Linked DNA regions of Streptomyces venezuelae. The main gene of each other region encodes a partner of the protein of the gene in region 2 in a complex. Links are inferred from orthologs where the notes say so. Each region holds a gene or a part of one and is shown on either strand. Other genes may lie near its edges. The genes, in order: rpsJ and nusB.

Evidence for each region.
Region 1: the proteins of nusB (region 2) and rpsJ are in contact, whole or in part, in a solved structure (PDB 3D3B), measured with the Escherichia coli proteins. The link is inferred for Streptomyces venezuelae from one-to-one orthologs.

The regions. Positions count from the first base shown.
Region 1 is NZ_CP029194.1:3,520,997-3,532,732, forward strand. Bases 3,493-6,356 are described here. They hold rpsJ (30S ribosomal protein S10), read right to left. Parts: upstream 5,147-6,356; coding sequence 4,838-5,146; downstream 3,493-4,837. Other genes in these bases: rplW (50S ribosomal protein L23), read right to left, coding at 3,493-3,522; rplD (50S ribosomal protein L4), read right to left, coding at 3,522-4,172; rplC (50S ribosomal protein L3), read right to left, coding at 4,180-4,824; DEJ46_RS15715 (RNA polymerase sigma factor), read right to left, coding at 5,614-6,356. In the rest of the region: rpsQ (30S ribosomal protein S17), read right to left, coding at 1-150; rpmC (50S ribosomal protein L29), read right to left, coding at 150-374; rplP (50S ribosomal protein L16), read right to left, coding at 374-793; rpsC (30S ribosomal protein S3), read right to left, coding at 799-1,638; rplV (50S ribosomal protein L22), read right to left, coding at 1,638-1,985; rpsS (30S ribosomal protein S19), read right to left, coding at 2,028-2,309; rplB (50S ribosomal protein L2), read right to left, coding at 2,322-3,158; more of rplW, read right to left, coding at 3,199-3,492; more of DEJ46_RS15715, read right to left, coding at 6,357-6,852; DEJ46_RS15720 (YciI family protein), read right to left, coding at 6,849-7,211; tuf (elongation factor Tu), read right to left, coding at 7,398-8,591; fusA (elongation factor G), read right to left, coding at 8,742-10,868; rpsG (30S ribosomal protein S7), read right to left, coding at 10,908-11,378; rpsL (30S ribosomal protein S12), read right to left, coding at 11,381-11,736. UniProt on the Escherichia coli protein: Involved in the binding of tRNA to the ribosomes. Part of the processive rRNA transcription and antitermination complex (rrnTAC). The complex forms an RNA-chaperone ring around the RNA exit tunnel of RNA polymerase (RNAP).
Region 2 is NZ_CP029194.1:7,126,603-7,138,286, reverse strand. The notes cover bases 7,639-10,450. They hold nusB (transcription antitermination factor NusB), read right to left. Parts: upstream 9,358-10,450; coding sequence 8,920-9,357; downstream 7,639-8,919. Other genes in these bases: DEJ46_RS32615 (aminopeptidase P family protein), read right to left, coding at 9,976-10,450; efp (elongation factor P), read right to left, coding at 9,360-9,926; bldD (transcriptional regulator BldD), read left to right, coding at 8,188-8,688; pyrR (bifunctional pyr operon transcriptional regulator/uracil phosphoribosyltransferase PyrR), read right to left, coding at 7,639-7,942. In the rest of the region: carB (carbamoyl-phosphate synthase large subunit), read right to left, coding at 1-3,276; carA (glutamine-hydrolyzing carbamoyl-phosphate synthase small subunit), read right to left, coding at 3,269-4,417; DEJ46_RS32650 (hypothetical protein), read right to left, coding at 4,414-4,992; DEJ46_RS32645 (dihydroorotase), read right to left, coding at 4,989-6,302; DEJ46_RS32640 (aspartate carbamoyltransferase catalytic subunit), read right to left, coding at 6,305-7,294; more of pyrR, read right to left, coding at 7,379-7,638; more of DEJ46_RS32615, read right to left, coding at 10,451-11,088; DEJ46_RS32610 (AAA family ATPase), read right to left, coding at 11,208-11,684. UniProt on the Escherichia coli protein: Part of the processive rRNA transcription and antitermination complex (rrnTAC). The complex forms an RNA-chaperone ring around the RNA exit tunnel of RNA polymerase (RNAP).

The DNA.
Region 1 (11,736 bases), 3.6 Mb from region 2 along the record:
ACGGCGGATGACCTTGCCGTACAGCGCGTGCTTGACGCGGTCCTCGACAGCGACGACGACGGTCTTGTCCATCTTGTCGCTGACGACCAGGCCCTCGCGGACCTTGCGAGCGTTGCGCTCGGTCTTCTCAGTCACGTTGCTCTCGCTCATCAGGCGTTCTCCACCGTCTCGATGCCCAGCTCACGCTCACGCATCAGGGTGTAGATCCGGGCGATGTCCTTACGGACGGACTTGAGCCGGCCGTGGTTCTCGAGCTGGCCCGTCGCCGCCTGGAAGCGGAGGTTGAACAGCTCTTCCTTGGCCTCGCGGAGCTTGTTGAGAAGCTCCTCGTTGCCCAGCTCGCGCAGCTCGGACGCCTTGGTACCGGCCGACATCACAGCTCACCTGCTTCGCGCTTAACGATCTTGCACTTCATCGGCAGCTTGTGGGCCGCACGGGTCAGGGCCTCGCGCGCGATCTTCTCGTTCGGGTAGGACAGTTCGAACATCACCCGACCCGGCTTGACGTTCGCGATCCACCACTCCGGAGAACCCTTACCGGAACCCATGCGGGTCTCGGCGGGCTTCTTCGTCAGGGGACGGTCCGGGTAGATGTTGATCCAGACCTTGCCGCCACGCTTGATGTGGCGGGTCATCGCGATACGAGCAGCCTCGATCTGGCGGTTCGTCACGTACGCCGGCGTGAGGGCCTGAATGCCGTACTCGCCGAACGCAACCTGCGTACCACCCTTGCTCATACCCGAGCGCTTGGGGTGGTGCTGCTTGCGGTGCTTGACCCTACGGGGGATCAGCATTTCGGTCAGGCCTCCGTTCCGGTGCTCTCAGCCGGAGCAGCGGCGGCAGCCTCGGCCTTGGGGGCCTCGGCGGCCGGAGCCGACTGCTGCGGCTTGCGGCCGCGGCCGCCACGCTCGCCACCACGGCCACCACGGCCGGCCGGGCGGTCGCCAGCGCCGGCACCACGGGCCGGGCGGTTACCCGCACGGGCCGCAGCGTTCTCGGCGCGGACCTCGGCGATGTTCTTGACGTCGCCCTTGTAGATCCAGACCTTGACGCCAATGCGACCGAAGGTCGTCTTGGCCTCGAAGAAGCCGTAGTCCACGTTCGCGCGGAGCGTGTGCAGCGGCACACGACCCTCGCGGTAGAACTCCGAGCGGGACATCTCGGCGCCGCCGAGACGACCGCCACACTGGATCTTGATGCCCTTGGCGCCGGCCTTCATCGTGCCCTGCATGCTCTTACGCATGGCGCGACGGAAGGAGACGCGGGAGGAGAGCTGCTCGGCAACGGCCTGAGCAACCAGCTGAGCGTCCATCTCGGGGTTCTTGACCTCGAGGATGTTCAGCTGGACCTGCTTGCCCGTGAGCTTCTCGAGGTCACCGCGGATGCGGTCGGCCTCGGCGCCACGGCGGCCGATGACGATGCCGGGACGCGCGGTGTGGATGTCCACCCGCACGCGGTCACGGGTGCGCTCGATCTCAACCTTCGAGATGCCGGCGCGCTCCATGCCGGACGTCATCATCCGACGGATGGCGACGTCTTCCTTGACGTAGTCCTTGTACAGCTTGTCGGCGTACCAGCGGGACTTGAAGTCCGTGGTGATGCCGAGCCGGAACCCATGCGGGTTAACCTTCTGGCCCATTACCGGGTTCCTTCCTTGCTGCTGACGACCACGGTGATGTGGCTGGTCCGCTTACGGATCCGGAATGCACGGCCCTGAGCACGCGGACGGAACCGCTTCAGGGTCGGGCCCTCATCGACGTACGCCTCGCTGATGACCAGCGAAGAGGCGTCAGTGTGGTCGTAGTTGTGTGCAGCGTTGGCAATGGCGCTGTCCAGCACCTTGCCAACCGGCACGCTCGCGGCCTGCGGGGCGAAACGCAGGACCGCCTGAGCCTCCGTGGCGTCCATGCCACGGATAAGGTCCACCACTCGGCGGGCCTTCATGGGCGTGACGCGGATGTACCGCGCCTGGGCCCTGGCTTCCATGGTTGTCCTTCCAGTGTCTGTCATGGTCATTCCACCCCGCTACTAGCGGCGCTTCGACTTCCGGTCGTCCTTCACGTGACCCCGGAAGGTGCGCGTCGGCGAGAACTCGCCGAGCTTGTGGCCGACCATCGACTCGGTGACAAACACCGGAATGTGGGTCTTGCCGTTGTGCACCGCGATCGTGTGGCCGAGCATGGCCGGGATGATCATCGAGCGACGGGACCAGGTCTTGATGACGTTCTTGGTACCGGCTTCGTTCTGGGCGTCCACCTTCTTGACGAGGTGGCCGTCGACGAAGGGTCCCTTCTTGAGACTGCGCGGCATCTAAACCCGCTCCTAGCGCTTCTTGTTCGTCTTGCGGCGGCGGACGATGTACTTGCTCGAAGCCTTCTTCGGCGAGCGAGTACGACCCTCCTTCTGACCCCACGGGGAGACCGGGTGGCGACCACCGGAGGTCTTGCCCTCACCACCACCGTGCGGGTGGTCGACCGGGTTCATCGCCACACCGCGAACGGTCGGGCGAACGCCCAGCCAGCGCTTACGGCCGGCCTTGCCCCAGTTGATGTTCGACTGCTCGGCGTTGCCGACCTCGCCGATGGTGGCGCGGCAGCGGGCGTCGACGAGACGGATCTCACCGGACGGCATACGAAGGTGGGCCATCGTGCCCTCCTTCGCCAGCAGCTGCACGGAGGCGCCAGCGGAGCGCGCGAACTTGGCGCCGCCACCGGGACGGAGCTCGATCGCGTGGATCGTGGTACCGACCGGGATGTTGCGGAGAGCCAGGTTGTTGCCGGGCTTGATGTCCGCGCCGGGGCCGTTCTCGACGCGGTCACCCTGCGTCAGACCCTTGGGGGCGATGATGTAGCGCTTCTCGCCGTCCACGTAGTGGAGCAGCGCGATGCGCGCGGTGCGGTTGGGGTCGTACTCGATGTGAGCGACCTTCGCCGGCACGCCGTCCTTGTCGTGACGACGGAAGTCGATCACCCGGTAGGCGCGCTTGTGGCCGCCACCCTGGTGTCGAACCGTGATCCGACCGGTGTTGTTACGGCCGCCCTTGCTGTGCAGGGGGCGGACCAGCGACTTCTCCGGCGTGGACCGCGTGATCTCGACGAAGTCGGCTACGGAAGAGCCACGACGGCCCGGCGTAGTCGGCTTGTACTTGCGGATTCCCATTTCTCAGTCCTCGTCCGATTCCGGACGATCCAGACCGCCCTTAGGCGGTCGGACCGCCGAAGATGTCGATACGGTTGCCCTCGGCAAGGGTCACGATGGCGCGCTTGGTGTCCTTGCGCTTACCGAAACCGGCCTTGGTGCGCTTGCGCTTGCCCTGGCGGTTGATCGTGTTGACCCCGGTGACCTTGACCGAGAAGACCGCCTCGACGGCCTGCTTGATCTGGGTCTTGTTGGAGCCAGGCGCGACGATGAACGTGTACTTGTTCTCGTCCAGCAGGGCGTAGCTCTTCTCCGAGACAACCGGCTTGACGAGAATGTCGCGCGGGTCCGAGAAGGTCTTGCTGGTGACGACGGCGTCAGTCATCAGGCGTCGCTCCCTTCGGTCTCAGCGGTCTGGGGGCCAGACACGAAGGACTCGAGGGCGGCCTGGGTGAAGACCACGTCGTCGGAGACGATCACGTCGTACGTGTTGAGCTGGCCCGGCTCCAGGATGTGCACCTGGGGCAGGTTACGAGCGGACAGCCACGCGGCCTCGTCGGAGCGCTCGGCGACCAGGAGCAGGTTCTTGCGCTCCGAGATCTTGCCGAACAGCGTCTTGGCGGCCTTGGTGGAGATGCCACCCTCGACCACGCCGGTGACGACGTGGATGCGGGAGTGGGTGGCCCGGTCCGAGAGGGCACCGCGGAGGGCGGCGACCTTCATCTTCTTCGGGGTCCGCTGCGAGTAGTCACGCGGCACGGGACCGTGCACGACGCCACCACCGGCGAACTGCGGGGCGCGGGTCGAACCCTGACGGGCGCGGCCGGTGCCCTTCTGGCGGTAAGGCTTCTTGCCACCACCGCGGACTTCGCCACGGCTCTTGGTCTTGTGCGTGCCCTGACGGGCCGCGGCCAGCTGCGCGACGACGACCTGGTGGATCAGCGGAACGCTGACCTTGGCGCCGAAGATCTCCGCGGGGAGCTCGACGGTCCCGGCCTTGTCGCCTGCCGGCGAAAGGATGTCAATGGTGCTCATCGGTTCCTCAAACCCCCTTGGCCGCGGTGCGGACCAGGACGAGGCCACCGTTGGGGCCGGGGACGGCGCCCTTGATGAGCAGCAGACCCTTCTCGGCGTCAACGGCGTGGACGGTCAGGTTCTGGGTGGTCACACGCTCGTTGCCCATGCGACCGGCCATCTTCATGCCCTTGAAGACACGACCCGGAGTGGCGCAGCCACCGATGGAGCCGGGCTTGCGGTGCACGCGGTGGGCACCGTGCGACGCCTTGCCACCACGGAAGTTGTGGCGCTTCATGACACCGGCGAAGCCCTTGCCCTTGCTCTTGCCGGTGACGTCGACCTTGACGCCGGCCTCGAAGAGCTCGGCGGTGATCTCCTGGCCGAGCGTGTACTCGGAGGCGTCAGCGGTGCGGAGCTCCACCAGGTGGCGGCGCGGGGTGACGTCAGCCTTGGCGAAGTGACCCTTGAGGGGCTTGTTCACCTTGCGAGGGTCGATCTCGCCGAAGGCGATCTGGACCGACTCGTAGCCGTCGACGTCGTTCGTACGGACCTGGGTCACGACATTCGGGCCGGCCTTGACGACGGTCACCGGGACGACCCGGTTGTTCTCGTCCCAGACCTGCGTCATGCCGAGCTTCTCGCCCAGGATGCCCTTGATGTTCTTAGCCATCTCGCGCGTCACCTCAGAGCTTGATCTCGATGTCGACGCCCGCCGGCAGGTCGAGACGCATCAGCGAGTCAACCGTCTTCGGCGTGGGGTCGAGGATGTCGATGAGGCGCTTGTGCGTGCGCATCTCGAAGTGCTCGCGCGAGTCCTTGTACTTGTGCGGCGACTTGATGACGCAGTACACGTTCTTCTCAGTGGGCAGCGGCACCGGGCCTGCGACCGACGCACCAGTGCGGGTCACCGTCTCGACGATCTTCTTCGCCGAGGAGTCGATGACCTCGTGGTCGTAGGCCTTGAGCCGGATGCGGATCTTCTGTCCCGCCATGGCTACTAGTAGTCCTTTGTCTCGTAACGCTCTGGCATCCCGGTCGACTGTGCTTCCTGAGAAGCTCCGTCCTACCTCCGACCCACGCGGTCGGGCGTGTCGCACTCCCTCTACGCAGAAATCCCTGAGGATTTCCCAACCAAGGGGGTGCGGTCACCATGACCGCGAGTCGGGGGTGGAACACCCACCGGGAGCCTGGTCGGCACCCCGCTGACGCTTCCCAGAAGATTCCCGTACGTCCGCCCGACGCCTCTCAGCAGAGAGGTGTGAAGCGACGAGTACTGTGGGACTCGCTTCCGGTCCTCCCGACGGGAGGCGCGCAGCATCGGCACTCAACCGAGCAACCCCGACAGTCTGCCATACGGGACCTTCCGGCCGCCAATCGGGGTCGAAGACTGTACCCCACGTCACGTACGGACAAGCGCCGGGGCGCACGCGTCTTCCCGCGCGCCTGCTCTCGGCGCCCTTCACCCCAACCGGCGTGCCCGCTCCGTCAGATGGCGGCGCTCGGGAGCGCTCGTCGTGTGCCGGGCCGCCTCGCGATAGGCCGCCGCCGCGCTCTCCTCGTCGCCGAGGAGTTCGAGCAGGTGCGCGCGGGTCGCGAGGAGCCGGTGGTGGTGGGCGAGGCGCTTGTCCTCCGCCAGGCCGGCGAGCAGCTCCAGGCCCGCCTCCGGGCCGTGGACCATCGCGACCGCGACGGCACGGTTGAGCGTGATCACCGGGTTGTCCCCGGTCCGCTCCAGGAGCTCGTACAGGGCGAGGATCTGCGGCCAGTCCGTGGCCGCGGCGGACTCCGCCTCGTCGTGGACGGCCGCGATCGCCGCCTGGAGCTGGTACGGGCCGACCTGCCCCTTCGGCAGCGTGCGGCTGATCAGCTCGATGCCCTCCCCGATCAGCCGGCCGTCCCAGCGGCCCCTGTCCTGCTCGGCGAGCGGCACCAGCTCGCCGTGCGGGCCCGTGCGGGCCGGGCGGCGGGCGTCGGTGAGCAGCATGAGCGCGAGCAGGCCCGCCGTCTCGGTGTCCTCGGGGACGAGCCGGTGCAGGAGCCGGGTGAGCCGGATCGCCTCCGTGGAGAGCGCCGGCGCGGTGAGCTCGTCGCCGCCGCTGGCCGTGTAGCCCTCGTTGAAGGTCAGGTAGAGGACGTGCCGCACCTCGGCGAGCCGGGCCGCCCGGGCCTCCCCCTCGGGCTGTGCGAGCCCTCCCCCGGCGGCCTTGATCGTCTGCTTGGCCCGGCTGATGCGCTGCGCCATGGTCGGCTCGGGCACGAGGAAGGCGGCGGCGATCTGCGCGGTGGTGAGGCCGCCGACGGCCCGCAGGGTGAGCGCGATCCGGCTGGGCGGCGACAGGTCCGGATGGCAGCAGAGGAAGAGCAGGGACAGGGAGTCGTCCCCGCCCGTGCCGGGGGCGTCGGCGGCCTGGGCGACGAGCTCGGAGTCGGGCGTGGCGAACGCCAGGGCGTCCTCGCGGCGCCGGCGTGCGACATCGGCGCGCAGCTGGTCGATGTACTTGCGGGTCGCGACGGTGAGCAGCCACGCACGGGCGTTGTCGGGGACGCCGTCCTGCGGCCACTGCCGCGCGGCGGCGATCAGCGCCTCCTGGAGGGCGTCCTCGCAGGCGTCGAAGTTGCCGTGCCGTCGGACGAGCAGGCCGAGGACCTGCGGCGTGCACTCACGCAGCAGGTCCTCGATCTCCTGGGCTGCGGTCACAGGTCCGCCGCGGACTCGTGCAGGACCGGCCAGAGCTCGACGGGGTCGACGTCCGCGAAGGGCATGTCGGCGGCGATCTGCTGGGCGCGCTCCGGGCTGTCGCAGTCGAGCAGGTAGAAGCTGGCCAGGTACTCCTTGGTCTCCAGGTACGGCCCGTCGGTGACGGCGGGGGCGCCGTCCTCGCGGCGGACGAGCCGGGCGGCGGCCGCGTCGGCGAGTCCGTACGCGCCGAGCAGCTCGCCGGTCTCCCGGTACTTCCGGTTGAAGGCCTCCTGCCTGGCGATCGCCTCGGGCCAGGCCTCGGCCGGGAAGGACTCCCACTTGGCCTGGTTGCCGTAGATCATCGCGACGTACTTCATCTCGGGTGTCCTCCCCGTCCCCGCGCGCCCCTGTGGCGTGCTGTCACCCAGGGGTCGGAGCCGCCCGCGCGGCCTCGACATCTCCGACCCTATGTATTTCCTGGAGCGGATACGCGAGAAGGCCCCGCACCGAAAGGTGCGGGGCCTTCTGCTGCAGCTACTCGAGCTACCAGGTCAGATCAGAGATCAGGCAGTGATCTTGACGACCTGGCCGGCGCCGACGGTCCGGCCACCCTCACGGATGGCGAACTTGAGGCCCTCCTCCATGGCGATGGGCTGGATCAGCTCAACGCTCATGGCGGTGTTGTCGCCCGGCATGACCATCTCGGTGCCCTCGGGGAGGGTCACGACGCCGGTCACGTCCGTGGTGCGGAAGTAGAACTGCGGGCGGTAGTTGTTGAAGAACGGGGTGTGACGGCCACCCTCGTCCTTCGACAGGATGTACGCCTGCGCCTCGAAGTTGGTGTGCGGCGTAACCGAGCCCGGCTTGATGATGACCTGGCCGCGCTCGACGTCCTCGCGCTTGATACCACGGAGGAGCAGACCGACGTTCTCACCGGCCTGGCCCTCGTCGAGGAGCTTGCGGAACATCTCGATACCGGTGACCGTGGTGGTGGTCTTCTCGGTCTTGATACCGATGATGTCGACGGTCTCGTTGACCTTGAGGATACCGCGCTCGATACGACCGGTGACGACGGTGCCACGACCGGTGATCGTGAAGACGTCCTCGATCGGCATCAGGAACGGCTTGTCGACGTCACGCTCGGGCTGCGGGATGGACTCGTCCACCGCGTGCATGAGGCCGAGGAGCTTCTCGCCCCACTCCTTGTCGCCCTCGAGGGCCTTGAGCGCCGAGACACGGACGACCGGAAGGTCGTCGCCCGGGAACTCGTACTCGGAGAGGAGCTCACGGACCTCGAGCTCGACGAGCTCCAGGATCTCCTCGTCGTCCACCATGTCGGCCTTGTTCAGGGCGACGACGATGTACGGAACGCCGACCTGGCGGGCCAGGAGCACGTGCTCCTTGGTCTGCGGCATCGGGCCGTCGGTGGCGGCGACCACGAGGATGGCGCCGTCCATCTGCGCGGCACCCGTGATCATGTTCTTGATGTAGTCAGCGTGACCGGGGCAGTCGACGTGCGCGTAGTGACGCGACTCCGTCTGGTACTCGACGTGCGCGATCGAGATGGTGATACCGCGCTGGCGCTCCTCAGGAGCCTTGTCGATCTGGTCGAAGGCCGAGGCCTCGTTCAGGTCCGGGTACGCGTCGTGCAGCACCTTGGTAATGGCGGCCGTGAGGGTCGTCTTACCGTGGTCAATGTGACCGATGGTGCCGATGTTGACGTGCGGCTTAGTCCGCTCGAACTTTGCCTTCGCCACTGAATCCTCCTGCGGAGTGGTTCTGTACGCCTTGCTTCATCGGCGCCAGGTGATCTTTGCTGGGATGCCATCCACCGGGGCCCGATTCCTCGGGTCTCGGGGTCGAACCCCGGTGACTGGTGTCAAGCCTAAAGCGTGAACTCGGGAGAGTTACTCGCCCTTGGCCTTCGCGATGATCTCCTCGGCGACGTTCCGCGGAACCTCGGCGTAGGAGTCGAACTGCATCGAGTAGCTTGCGCGACCCGAGGTCTTGCTGCGGAGGTCTCCGACGTAGCCGAACATCTCCGAGAGGGGCACGAGGCCCTTCACGATGCGAGCACCGTGACGCTCCTCCATGGCCTGGATCTGGCCACGGCGGGAGTTGATGTCGCCGATGACCTCACCCATGTAGTCCTCGGGCGTGGTGACCTCAACGGCCATCATCGGCTCAAGGATGACGGGAGAAGCCTTACGCGCGGCCTCCTTGAAGGCCTGCGAACCGGCGATCTTGAACGCGAGCTCGGAGGAGTCGACCTCGTGGTAGCCACCGTCGAGAAGGATGACGCGGACGCCAGTCATCTCGTAGCCGGCCAGGATGCCGAACTGCATGGCCTCCTGCGCACCCGCGTCGACCGAAGGGATGTACTCCTTCGGGATGCGGCCACCGGTGACCTTGTTCACGAACTCGTACGAGGCGTCGCCGCCCTCGATGGGCTCGATCGCGATCTGCACCTTGGCGAACTGACCGGTACCACCGGTCTGCTTCTTGTGGGTGTAGTCCACGCGCTCGACGGCCTTGCGGATCGTCTCGCGGTACGCGACCTGCGGCTTGCCGACGTTCGCCTCGACCTTGAACTCGCGACGCATACGGTCGACGAGGATGTCGAGGTGAAGCTCGCCCATACCACCGATGATGGTCTGGCCGGTCTCCTCGTCCGAGTGCACCTGGAAGGAGGGGTCCTCCTCCGCGAGACGCTGGATGGCGACACCCAGCTTCTCCTGGTCACCCTTGGACTTGGGCTCGATGGCGACCTGAATAACCGGGGCCGGGAAGTCCATGGACTCCAGGATGACCGGGTTCTTCTCGTCGCACAGCGTCTCACCGGTGGTGGTCTGCTTCAGGCCCATGACGGCGACGATGTCGCCGGCGCCCACCGAGTCGATCTCCTCACGCTTGTTCGCGTGCATGCGGTAGATCTTGCCGATGCGCTCCTTCTTGCCCTTGACGGAGTTCAGCACCGCGGTGCCGGCCTCCAGGCGACCGGAGTAGATCCGGACGAAGGTGAGCTTGCCGAGGTGCGGGTCGCTCGCGATCTTGAACGCGAGGGCCGACAGCGGCTCGTCGTCGGACGGCTTGCGCTTCACGACGACCTCGGCGTCCTTGACGTCGTGGCCCTCGATGGCCTCGACGTCCAGGGGCGAGGGGAGGTAGCGCACGACCGCGTCGAGCAGGGGCTGGACGCCCTTGTTCTTGAACGCGGTGCCACAGAAGACGGGGGTCACCGTGGTGTCGCCACCCTTGCCGGAGGCAATGGTGATGCGACGGACGGCGGCGTAGAGCTGCTCCTCGGTGGGCTCGGTGCCCTCGAGGAAGAGCTCCATGAGCTCCTCGTCGTTCTCCGCGATGGTCTCGACCATCTTGGCGCGGTACTCGTCGGCAAGCTCGAGCTTGTCCGCCGGGATGTCGACGACGTCGTACATCTCACCCTTGCTGGCCTCGGCGGACCAGACAAGCGCCTTCATGCGGACCAGGTCGATGACGCCCTGGAAGTCCATCTCGGCGCCGATCGGCAGCTGCATGACGATCGGGGTCGCGCCGAGGCGCTCCACGATCATGTCGACGCAGCGCAGGAAGTCGGCACCGGTACGGTCGAGCTTGTTGACGAAGCAGATACGCGGAACGCCGTAGCGGTCCGCCTGACGCCAAACGGTCTCGGACTGGGGCTCGACGCCGGCCACGCCGTCGAACACGGTGACAGCACCGTCGAGCACGCGCAGCGAACGCTCCACCTCGACGGTGAAGTCGACGTGACCCGGCGTGTCGATGATGTTGATCGTGTGATCGACATTCTCGAGCGGCCAGTGGCAGGTCGTCGCGGCGGACGTGATCGTGATGCCGCGCTCCTGCTCCTGCTCCATCCAGTCCATCGTGGCAGCGCCGTCGTGGACTTCACCGATCTTGTACGAGACGCCGGTGTAGAACAGGATCCGCTCGGTGGTGGTCGTCTTGCCCGCGTCGATGTGAGCCATGATGCCGATGTTGCGCACCTTGGCAAGGTCAAGCGAAGTGGTAGCCATATCGGCTCAGTCTTCTCTCGGTCTCGATGTGGGTTGCGACTACCAGCGGTAGTGCGCGAAGGCCTTGTTGGACTCGGCCATCTTGTGCGTGTCCTCACGCTTCTTGACCGAAGCACCGAGGCCGTTGGAGGCGTCGAGGAGCTCGTTCAGGAGGCGCTCGGTCATGGTCTTCTCGCGACGGGCGCGGGAGTAACCGACGAGCCAGCGGAGGGCCAGCGTGGACGCGCGGCCCGGCTTGACCTCGATCGGCACCTGGTAGGTGGCGCCACCGACACGACGGGACTTGACCTCGAGGGACGGCTTGACGTTCTCGAGAGCGCGCTTCAGCGTGATGACCGGGTCCTGGCCGGTCTTCTCACGAAGACCCTCCATGGCGCCGTACACGATGCGCTCGGCGGTGGAACGCTTGCCGTCCAGCAGGATCTTGTTGATCAGCGAGGTGACAAGAGGAGAGCTGTAGACCGGGTCGATGATGACCGGGCGCTTCGGGGCGGGGCCCTTACGAGGCATTCTTACTTCTCCTTCTTGGCGCCGTAGCGGCTGCGAGCCTGCTTACGGTTCTTGACGCCCTGCGTGTCGAGGGAACCGCGGATGATCTTGTAACGAACACCCGGCAGGTCCTTCACACGGCCACCACGCACGAGCACGATGGAGTGCTCCTGCAGGTTGTGACCCTCACCCGGGATGTAGGCCGTGACCTCGATGCCCGAGGTCAGACGCACACGCGCGACCTTACGGAGGGCCGAGTTCGGCTTCTTCGGGGTGGTCGTGAACACACGCGTGCAGACGCCGCGACGCTGAGGGGAACCCTCGAGTGCGGGCGTCTTGTTCTTCTCGACCTTGTCCTGCCGGCCCTTACGGACCAGCT
Region 2 (11,684 bases):
TTCCTGGAGCGAGCGGACGCCGACGTCGCCGTGGTTGAGCGCGTCGATGCCCTGGACGGCCGCGGCGAGCGCCTGGACCGTGGTGAGGCACGGGACGCTGCGCGCCACCGCGGCCGTACGGATCTCGTAGCCGTCGAGGCGGCCGCCGGTGCCGTACGGGGTGTTGACGATCAGGTCGACCTGGCCGTCGTGGATCAGCTGGACGATGGTCTTCTCGCCGTTCGGGCCCTCGCCCTCGCTGAGCTTGCGCACGACCGTGGCGTTGATGCCGTTGCGCTTGAGGACCTCCGCGGTGCCCGAGGTGGCCATCAGCTCGAAGCCGTGGGCGACCAGCTCGCGCGCCGGGAAGATCATCGAGCGCTTGTCGCGGTTGGCGACGGAGATGAACGCGCGGCCCTTGGTGGGCAGCGGACCGTAGGCGCCGGCCTGCGACTTGGCGTAGGCCGTGCCGAAGACCGCGTCGATGCCCATGACCTCGCCGGTGGAGCGCATCTCCGGGCCGAGGACGGTGTCGACGCCGCGGCCGTGGATGTCGCGGAAGCGCGACCACGGCATGACGGCCTCCTTGACGGAGATCGGCGCGTCGATCGGCAGGGTGCCGCCGTCGCCGTTCTTCGGCAGCAGGCCCTCCTCGCGCAGCTCGGCGATGGTGGCGCCGAGCGAGATGCGGGCGGCGGCCTTCGCGAGCGGGACGGCGGTCGCCTTCGAGGTGAAGGGGACGGTCCGGGAGGCGCGCGGGTTGGCCTCCAGGACGTAGAGGATGTCACCCGCCATCGCGAACTGGATGTTGATCAGGCCGCGGACGCCGACGCCCTTGGCGATCGCCTCGGTGGAGATGCGCAGGCGCTTGATGTCGAAGCCGCCGAGGGTGATCGGGGGCAGGGCGCAGGCCGAGTCGCCGGAGTGGATGCCGGCCTCCTCGATGTGCTCCATGACGCCGCCGAGGTAGAGCTCGTGGCCGTCGTAGAGGGCGTCGACGTCGATCTCGATGGCGTCGTCGAGGAAGCGGTCGACCAGGACCGGCCGGGTGGGGCTGATCTCGGTGGACTCCGCGATGTACGACTCCAGGCGGGTCTCGTCGTAGACGATCTCCATGCCGCGGCCGCCGAGCACGTACGACGGGCGTACGAGGACGGGGTAGCCGATCTCGTCGGCGATGGCCTTGGCGCCGGCGAAGGTGGTCGCGGTGCCGTGCTTCGGGGCGGGCAGACCCGCCTCGGCGAGGACCTGGCCGAAGGCGCCGCGGTCCTCGGCGGCGTGGATGGCCTCCGGGGAGGTGCCGACGACCGGCACGCCGTTGTCCTTGAGCGCCTGCGACAGGCCCAGCGGGGTCTGGCCGCCGAGCTGGACGACGACACCGGCGACGGGGCCGGCCAGCGTCTCGGCGTGGACGATCTCCAGCACGTCTTCCAGCGTCAGCGGCTCGAAGTACAGGCGGTCGGAGGTGTCGTAGTCCGTCGAGACGGTCTCCGGGTTGCAGTTGACCATCACGGTCTCGTAGCCCGCGTCGCTGAGCGCGAAGGAGGCGTGGACGCAGGAGTAGTCGAACTCGATGCCCTGGCCGATGCGGTTCGGGCCGGAGCCCAGGATGATCACGGCGGGCTTGGTGCGCGGCGCGACCTCGCTCTCCTCGTCGTACGAGGAGTAGAAGTACGGGGTCTTGGCGGCGAACTCGGCGGCGCAGGTGTCGACCGTCTTGTAGACCGGGCGGACGCCGAGGGCGTGCCGGACCTCGCGGACGACGTCCTCGCGCAGGCCGCGGATCTCGGCGATCTGGGCGTCGGAGAAGCCGTGCCGCTTGGCCTCGGCGAGGAGCTCGGGCTCGAGCTTCTCGGCGGCGGCCAGCTCGTCGGCGATCTCCTTGATCAGGAAGAGCTGGTCGACGAACCACGGGTCGATCTTCGTGGCGTCGAAGACCTCCTCCGGGGTGGCGCCGGCGCGGATCGCCTGCATGACGGTGTTGATACGGCCGTCGGTCGGGCGGACCGCCTCGCGCAGCAGCTCGGCCTTGTCGCCGGGCTCGCCGACGAAGGTGAACTGCGAGCCCTTCTTCTCCAGGGAGCGCAGGGCCTTCTGGAGCGCCTCGGTGAAGTTGCGGCCGATCGCCATGGCCTCGCCGACCGACTTCATGGTCGTGGTGAGGGTGGAGTCGGCCTGCGGGAACTTCTCGAAGGCGAAGCGCGGAGCCTTGACGACGACGTAGTCGAGCGTGGGCTCGAAGGACGCCGGGGTCTTCTCCGTGATGTCGTTCGGGATCTCGTCCAGCGTGTAGCCGACGGCGAGACGGGCCGCGATCTTGGCGATCGGGAAGCCGGTCGCCTTGGAGGCGAGCGCCGAGGAGCGGGAGACGCGCGGGTTCATCTCGATGACGATGATCCGGCCGTCGACCGGGTCGATCGCGAACTGGATGTTGCAGCCGCCGGTGTCGACGCCGACCTCGCGGATGATCGCGATGCCGATGTCGCGGAGCCGCTGGTACTCGCGGTCGGTGAGCGTCATCGCCGGGGCGACGGTGATCGAGTCACCGGTGTGGACGCCCATCGGGTCGAAGTTCTCGATGGAGCAGACCACCACGACGTTGTCGTTCTTGTCGCGCATCAGCTCCAGCTCGTACTCCTTCCAGCCGAGGATGGACTCCTCCAGGAGCACCTCGGTGGTCGGGGAGAGCGTGAGGCCCTGGCCGGCGATGCGGCGCAGCTCGTCCTCGTCGTGGGCGAAGCCGGAGCCGGCGCCGCCCATGGTGAAGGAGGGGCGGACGACGACGGGGTAGCCGCCGAGCGTCTCGACGCCCTTGAGGACGTCGTCCATGGAGTGGCAGATGACCGAGCGGGCGGACTCGCCGTAGCCGATCTTGGCCTTGACGGCCTCGACGACACCCTTGAAGAGGTCGCGGTCCTCGCCCTTGTTGATGGCCTCGACGTTGGCGCCGATGAGCTCGACGCCGTACTTCTCCAGGACGCCCTGCTCGTGCATGGAGATCGCGGTGTTGAGCGCGGTCTGGCCGCCGAGGGTGGGCAGGAGGGCGTCGGGGCGCTCCTTGGCGATGATCTTCTCGACGAACTCGGGGGTGATCGGCTCGACGTACGTGGCGTCGGCGATCTCCGGGTCGGTCATGATCGTGGCCGGGTTGGAGTTGACCAGGATGACCCGCAGGCCCTCGGCCTTGAGGATGCGGCAGGCCTGGGTGCCGGAGTAGTCGAACTCTGCGGCCTGTCCGATGACGATCGGGCCGGAGCCGATGACCAGGACGGACTGGATATCGGTGCGCTTAGGCACGCTCGGCCTCCATCAGGGATACGAAGCGGTCGAAGAGGTACGCGGCGTCGTGCGGGCCCGCGGCCGCCTCGGGGTGGTACTGGACGGAGAAGGCCGGCTGGTCGAGCAGCTGGAGGCCTTCCACCACGTCGTCGTTCAGGCACACGTGGGAGACCTCGGCGCGCCCGAAGGGGGTGTCGGAGATCTTGTCGAGGGGCGCGTCGACGGCGAAGCCGTGGTTGTGCGCGGTGACCTCGACCTTGCCGGTGGTGCGGTCCTGGACCGGCTGGTTGATGCCACGGTGGCCGTACTTCAGCTTGTAGGTGCCGAAGCCGAGGGCGCGACCGAGGATCTGGTTGCCGAAGCAGATGCCGAAGAGCGGGGTCTTGCGCTCCAGGACGGCGCGCATGACGGCGACGGGGCCGTCGGCGGTGGCCGGGTCGCCCGGGCCGTTGGAGAAGAAGACGCCGTCCGGGTTCACCGCGTAGATGTCCTCGGCGGTGGCGGTGGCGGGCAGCACGTGGACCTCGATGCCGCGCTCGGCCATCCGGTGCGGGGTCATGCCCTTGATGCCGAGGTCGACGGCGGCGACGGTGAACTTCTTCGTGCCGATCGCGGGGACGACGTACGTCTCCTTGGTGGCGACCTCGGCGGAGAGGTTCGCGCCCTTCATCTGGGGCTGCTCCTGCACCTTGGCGAGGAGGGCCTCGTCGCGGACGCCGGTCCAGGCGTCGCCGGAGAAGATGCCGACGCGCATGGCGCCGCGCTCGCGCAGGTGGCGGGTGAGGGCGCGGGTGTCGATGCCGGAGATGCCGACGACGCCCTGGCGCTCCAGCTCCTCGTCCAGCGAGCGCTGGGCGCGCCAGTTGGAGGAGACGCGGGCGGGGTCGCGGACGACGTAGCCGGAGACCCAGATGCGGCCGGACTCGGGGTCCTCGTCGTTGACGCCGGTGTTGCCGACGTGCGGGGCGGTCATGACGACGACCTGGCGGTGGTACGACGGGTCGGTGAGGGTCTCCTGGTAGCCGGTCATGCCGGTGGAGAACACGGCCTCGCCGAAGGTCTCCCCCACGGCCCCGTAGGCGCGACCGCGGAAGATGCGGCCGTCCTCCAGGACGAGTACGGCGGGAGTCTTGGCGGCTCCCCTTGTGGAGGTCGTCATCGTGCGATGCCTTCCGTCGTGGTGATCTGGTTCATGGAGTTGAGGGCCTCGACCCAGGCGGTGTGCTCGGCCGCCCGGTCGGAGCGGAAGCCGGAGTCGAGCAGCTTCCCGCCGTGGGCCCAGGTGACGATCAGCAGGCCGCCCTCGGCGAGGACCTTGCCCGCGATGCCCTTGTCGAGGCGGGCCTCGCGCAGGGCCTCCGCCGGGATGAAGAAGTCGTTCGCCCCGGGGCGGACGACCGCGATTCCGGCGTCGGTGAGCGTGAGCTCGACGCGGCTGCGGGTGCCGAGACCGTGGGCGACGATCCGGTCGAGCCACTGCCCGGCGGTCGTGGACCCGTGGTAGCGCCCGCTGAGAGTCAGTGTCGCCGCACCGGGGGTCTCCGGCGCGGTGGGCAGCTCGGGCAGGTCCGACTGGAGGCTGCCGCGCCACTTCCAGCCCTGGCGCATCAGCCAGTAGACGAGGACGACGAAGAGCAGCAGTCCGGCGACCCAGCCGATCCGTCCGGCCCAGTCGGTCACTACCGCCGACTTCTGATCCGCTGCCTCTGCGGCGATTGCGATGAGTGGTGTCACGCCAGCTTCCCGTCCACGACCGTTGCCCGGCCCCGCAGGATGGTGTGGGTGACGCGTCCCGGCAGCTCACGGCCCTCGTAGGGGGTGTTGCGGCTGCGGGAGGCGAAGCCCGCGGGGTCCACGACACCACGGTATGCCGGATCGACCAGCGTCAGGTTCGCGGGCTCACCAGCCGAGACGGGTCGTCCGTGGCCCGTGGCCCGTCCGATGCGCGCCGGGGCGAAGGACATCCGGTCGGCGACGCCGGCCCAGTCGAGGAGGCCGGTCTCGACCATCGTCTGCTGGACGACGGAGAGGGCGGTCTCCAGGCCGACCATGCCCATGGCGGCGGCAGCCCACTCGCAGTCCTTGTCCTCGTGCGGGTGCGGGGCGTGGTCGGTGGCGACGATGTCGATCGTGCCGTCGGCCAGCGCCTCGCGCAGCGCGAGGACGTCCTTCTCGGTGCGCAGCGGCGGGTTGACCTTGTAGACGGGGTTGTACGAGCGGACCAGCTCGTCCGTGAGGAGCAGGTGGTGCGGGGTGACCTCGGCGGTGACGTCGATGCCGCGGGACTTGGCCCAGCGGACGATCTCGACGGAGCCGGCGGTGGAGAGGTGGCAGATGTGGACGCGGGAGCCGACGTGCTCGGCGAGGAGGACGTCGCGGGCGATGATCGACTCCTCGGCCACGGCCGGCCAGCCGCCGAGGCCCAGCTCGGCGGAGACGATGCCCTCGTTCATCTGGGCGCCCTCGGTGAGGCGGGGCTCCTGGGCGTGCTGGGCGACGACGCCGCCGAAGGCCTTCACGTACTCCAGGGCGCGGCGCATGATCACGGCGTCGTCGACGCACTTGCCGTCGTCGGAGAAGACGGTGACGCCGGCGGCGGAGTCGTTCATGGCGCCGAGCTCGGCGAGCTTCTTGCCCTCCAGGCCGACGGTGACGGCGCCGATGGGCTGGACGTCGCAGTAGCCGGACTCCTTGCCGAGGCGCCAGACCTGCTCGACGACGCCGGCGGTGTCGGCGACCGGGTGGGTGTTGGCCATGGCGAAGACGGCGGTGTAGCCGCCGGAGGCGGCGGCGCGGGTGCCGGTGAGGACGGTCTCGGAGTCCTCGCGGCCGGGCTCGCGCAGGTGGGTGTGGAGGTCGACCAGGCCGGGCAGCAGGATCTGGCCCTCGGCCTCGATCACCGTCGCGCCTTCGGCGGACAGGCCGGTACCACTCCCATCGATTTCGCCCTGCCGGGCGGTGGCGACGATGGTCTCGCCGTCGATCAGGACGTCCTGGGCCTCGCCACCGAGCACCTGCGCACCACGGATAAGGATCTTGCTCATGATTACTTGCTCTCCTCGGTGCGGGTGGTGCTGGGGGCGGTGGCGGCGGAGTCGTTGCCGCCGAGCAGCAGGTAGAGGACGGCCATCCGGATCGAGACGCCGTTGGCGACCTGCTCGATGACCGTGCAGCGGTCGGAGTCGGCGACCTCGGCGGTGATCTCCATGCCGCGGACCATGGGGCCGGGGTGCATGACGATGGCGTGCTCGGGCATCTTCGCCATCCGGTCGCCGTCGAGCCCGTACCGGCGGGAGTACTCACGCTCGGTGGGGAAGAAGGCGGCGTTCATCCGCTCTCGCTGCACACGCAGCATCATCACCGCGTCGGACTTCGGCAGCACGCTGTCGAGGTCGTACGAGATCTCGCAGGGCCAGGTCTCGACGCCGACGGGGACCAGGGTCGGCGGGGCCACCAGGGTGACCTCGGCGCCGAGGGTGTGCAGCAGGTCGACGTTGGAGCGGGCGACCCGGCTGTGCAGGACGTCGCCGACGAGCGTGATGCGCCGGCCGTTCAGGTCCTTGCCGAGGCCCTCGTCACGGCCGACCAGCCGGCGGCGCATGGTGAAGGCGTCCAGGAGGGCCTGGGTGGGGTGCTGGTGGGTGCCGTCGCCGGCGTTGACGACGGGGGCGTCGATCCAGCCGGAGGTGGCGAGCCGGTAGGGGGCCCCGGAGGCGCCGTGCCGGATGACGACCGCGTCGACGCCCATGGCCTCCAGGGTCTGCGCGGTGTCCTTGAGGGACTCGCCCTTGGAGACGCTGGAGCCCTTGGCCGCGAAGTTGATGACATCGGCGGAGAGGCGCTTCTCGGCGGCCTCGAAGGAGATCCGGGTCCGGGTGGAGTCCTCGAAGAACAGGTTGCAGATGGTCCGGCCGCGCAGGGTCGGCAGCTTCTTGATGGGCCTGTCGGCCACCCGGGCCATCTCCTCGGCGGTGTCGAGGATCAGGACGGCGTCGTCGCGGGTGAGGTCGGCGGCCGAGATGAGGTGACGCATCATCGGGGTTTCTCTCCGTGGTGGGGAGGCATGCGGGCATGCGGGGGCGCAGGGGTGTACCCCTGCCCCGCGGGGGAGCCGGTCCGGCTAGGAGGCGGTCCGGGTGCCGAGCAGGACGGTGTCGCGACCGTCTTCCTCGGCGAGCTGGACCTTGACCGTCTCCCGCAGCGACGTGGGGAGGTTCTTGCCGACGTAGTCGGCGCGGATCGGGAGTTCGCGGTGGCCGCGGTCGACGAGGACGGCGAGCTGGACGGCGCGCGGACGGCCGATGTCGCCGAGGGCGTCGAGGGCGGCGCGGATGGTGCGGCCGGAGAAGAGCACGTCGTCGACGAGGACGACGAGGCGGCCGTCGATGCCGTCACCGGGGATCTCGGTGCGGCCGATGGCGCGGGCCGGCTTCAGGCGCAGGTCGTCCCGGTACATGGTGATGTCGAGGGAACCGACCGGGATCTTGGCGCCGGTGATCGATTCGAGCTTCTCGGCGAGCCGGCGGGCGAGGTAGACACCGCGGGTGGGGATGCCGAGGAGGACCACGTCGTCGGCGCCCTTGGCGCGTTCGACGATCTCGTGGGCGATACGGGTCAGGACCCGCGCGATGTCCGGGGCCTCGAGAACGGGCCGGGCGTCATCGCTGTACTGCTGAGCGTCCATGGGAAACGGACCTCCTTCTCCGCCTCACGGGACGGCTCTTAAAGGACGTCGGATTTGCGCGGTCAACACTACCAGGGGCATGTCGTCCCGCTTCCGACGCCCCCACCGCCACTCCGGGCGACGTCCCCCGGGAGGGGGCGGTACGGACCTTTCGGCTTGACGGGAAAGAGTAACGCTGCGTAACCTCACAGTGAGTTACCAGCCGCGCGGCGCAGCCGCATGTCGTCACAGCGTCCGGGAGCGTTATGTCCAGCGAATACGCAAAGCAGCTCGGGGCCAAACTCCGTGCCATCCGCACCCAGCAGGGTCTTTCCCTCCACGGGGTGGAGGAGAAGTCCCAGGGCCGCTGGAAGGCCGTGGTCGTCGGCTCGTACGAGCGTGGTGACCGCGCGGTGACCGTGCAGCGTCTCGCCGAGCTGGCCGACTTCTACGGGGTGCCGGTGCAGGAGCTCCTGCCGGGCACGACCCCGGGCGGGGCCGCCGAGCCGCCGCCGAAGCTGGTCCTCGACCTGGAGCGGCTCGCGCACGTCCCCCAGGAGAAGGCCGGCCCCCTCCAGCGCTACGCGGCGACGATCCAGTCGCAGCGCGGCGACTACAACGGCAAGGTGCTGTCGATCCGCCAGGACGACCTGCGCACGCTCGCCGTCATCTATGACCAGTCCCCCTCGGTCCTCACCGAGCAGCTGATCAGCTGGGGCGTCCTCGACGCGGACGCGCGCCGCGCGGTCGCCCACGAGGAGAACTGACCCGCTGTCCTTCCGAGGCAACAGCAGAAACGTACCGCCGGGCCCGTGGACGTCATCCGACGTCCACGGGCCCGTTGGCTTTTCCCCGCCCTGTACGGGCCGCTCAGGCCCTCCGGGCCCGCCGGTGCCCCGAGGGGCCCGGACACGCCGAAGGGGCCCGCAGCGTGAGCTGCGGGCCCCTTCGGCGACGGGTGACGTCCTGACGCCCGGACTGTCCGATGTCCTGGGGACTCAGACGTCCGCGTCCCGGCGCAGCCGCGGCTTCAGGTCCTTGAAGCGCGCCAGCAGGCCGTTGACGAAGTTCGGGGACTCGTCGGTCGAGAACTCCTTGGCGAGCTGCACCGCCTCGTCGATCGCGACCGCGTCCGGCGTGCCGTCCTCCCAGATCAGCTCGTACGCCCCGAGGCGCACGATGTTCCGGTCGGCGACCGGCATCCGGTCGAGGTCCCAGTCCACCGCGTAGGTCGCGATGAGCTCGTCGATCCGAGCCACGTGGGACGCGTAGCCCTCGACCAGCTGCATGGTGAAGTCGTTCACCGGCGGCTGGCGGTCGTCCGACCGCGCGTGCCGGACCTGGTCCGCGAGAACCTCCTGGACGGAGGCACCACGCTGGTCCGCCTCGAAGAGGATCTGGAAGGCGCGCTTGCGGGCCTTGCTCCGAGCGGCCACGGTTACTTGTTCACCCGGCCGAGGTAGTCGCTGGTGCGGGTGTCGACCTTGATCTTCTCACCGGTGGTGATGAAGAGCGGGACCTGGATCTCGTGACCGGTCTCCAGCGTGGCCGGCTTGGTGCCGCCGGTGGAGCGGTCGCCCTGGACGCCCGGGTCGGTGTGCTTGATCGTCAGCTCGACGGCGGCCGGGAGCTCGACGTAGAGCACCTCGCCCTCGTGCTGGGCGACGGAGGCGGTGAAGCCCTCGATGAGGAAGTTGGCGGCGTCGCCGACGGACTTGCGGTCGACCATCAGCTGGTCGTAGGTCTGCTCGTCCATGAAGACGAAGTAGTCGCCGTCCATGTAGGAGAACTGCATGTCGCGGCGGTCGATGGTGGCCGTCTCGACCTTGACGCCGGCGTTGAACGTCTTGTCGACGACCTTGCCGGACAGCACGTTCTTGAGCTTGGTGCGCACGAAGGCCGGGCCCTTGCCGGGCTTGACGTGCTGGAACTCGACGACGGACCAGAGCTGGCCCCCGTCGAGCTTGAGCACCATGCCGTTCTTGAGGTCGTTCGTGGAAGCCACGGTTGCGGAATCTCCTGGACTGACGTGGGACCGCGGAGACGTACGCGCTCTACAGCGCGAGCAGCTCCTTGGTCGTGATGGTGAGTAGCTCGGGTCCGCCGTCCGCCTCCTGGCGCACGACGAGCGTGTCATCGATCCGGACCCCGCCCCGTCCCGGGAGGTGAACCCCCGGTTCGACGGTGACCGGCACACAAGCGTCCAGTTTACCCATGGCCGAGGGTGAGAGCTGCGGGTCCTCGTCGATTTCGAGCCCCACCCCGTGCCCGGTGAGCGGCACGGCGGCCTCCGCGTGGCCCCCGGAGTCCAGGATCTGGCGGGCCGCCCGGTCCACGTCGCGGTACTCGGCGCCCGGTGCGAGGGACTCGCGTCCTGCCCGCTGAGCGGCGAAGACGAGCTCGTACAGCTCGATCTGCCAGTCGGCGGGCGCCGTGCCGATGACGAAGGTGCGACCGATCTCGCACCGGTAGCCGCGATAGTCGGCGCCGAGGCAGACGGAGAGGAAATCACCCTCCTCGACGCGGCGGTCGGTGGGCCGGTGCCTGCGGCGCCCGGAGTGCGGGCCGGTCGCCACGGAGGTCGGGAAGGCGGCCCCGTCGGCACCGTGGTCGACGAGCCGCCGCTCCAGCTCCAGCGCGAGGTGGCGCTCGGTCCGCCCCACCAGGATCGACTCCAGCAGCTCACCGAGGGCCTGGTCGGCGATCTCGGCGGCGATCCGCAGGCAGGCGATCTCGTCCTCGTCCTTGACGATCCTGAGCTGTTCCACGGCGCAGGCGAGGTCCGCGAGGTGGAGGCCGGGCGCGACGGAGCCCATGGCTCGGTGCCGGGCCACGGTCAGGTCGTGCTCCTCGACGGCGAGCGCGTCGGCGCCCGCCCGGCGCGCGAGGTCGACGGCCGCGACCGCCGGATCTCCCCCGCCGGCGGGCAGGACCTGCTGCCGGAGCAGTTCGTCGAGCCGTCCGTCGGCCGGCTCCCCGCCGGGCGCGACAGTGCAGAGCAGGACGTCCGCGTCCGGCTCGGGGCCGATGAGCAGGACCGCTCCCGCGGGCGAACCGCCCGCGAGATAGCGGACGTTGGCGGGGCGGGAGACCAGGGCCGCCGGGCTGCCCGCGGCCGCGCACCGATCGCGCAGCCGTACACGGCGGTCCGCATACACCTCTGACATGCTCCGAGCCTACGAGGAGCTCGGCGAGGTGGCCTGTTCTGAGCGGCCGACCGTGCGGGGCGCCCGGCGCGGCCGGTTCCGCGCCGGGTCGGTGCCGGGCAGGCGGGCCCCCGGCCCGGTCACCAGGCCGGTGGGCTCGCTATCGCGCGGGCGAGGACGTCGTCGAGGACGCGCGCGGTGGTCTCGACGTCGTACGTGGAGTTGTCGATGATCGGCAGGCCGGAGCCGTACCAGCCGGCCATCCGGCCGTGGATGGCGGCGACCTCCTCGTCCGAGAGGCGCCGGTTGCCGCTGCGCTCGGCATTGCGCTCCAGGACGATCTCCAGGCCCGGCAGGAGCACGACGGGCAGCAGGCCGGGTCCGACGTGCCGCTTCCAGCCGCCGAGTCCGACGACCGGCCGGTCGGGGAAGACCGCGTCGTCGACGATGCAGGAGATGCCGTTGGCGAGGAAGTTGCGGGCGGCGAAGCCGCAGGTGCGGCGGGCGAGCCGGTACTGCGCCTCGGAGTGCTCGTTCCAGCCGGACTGCGGGTCGGCGAAGCCGGAGCAGACCCACTCGCGTACGTCGTCGAGGCTGATGTGCGCGGTGGGCACGCG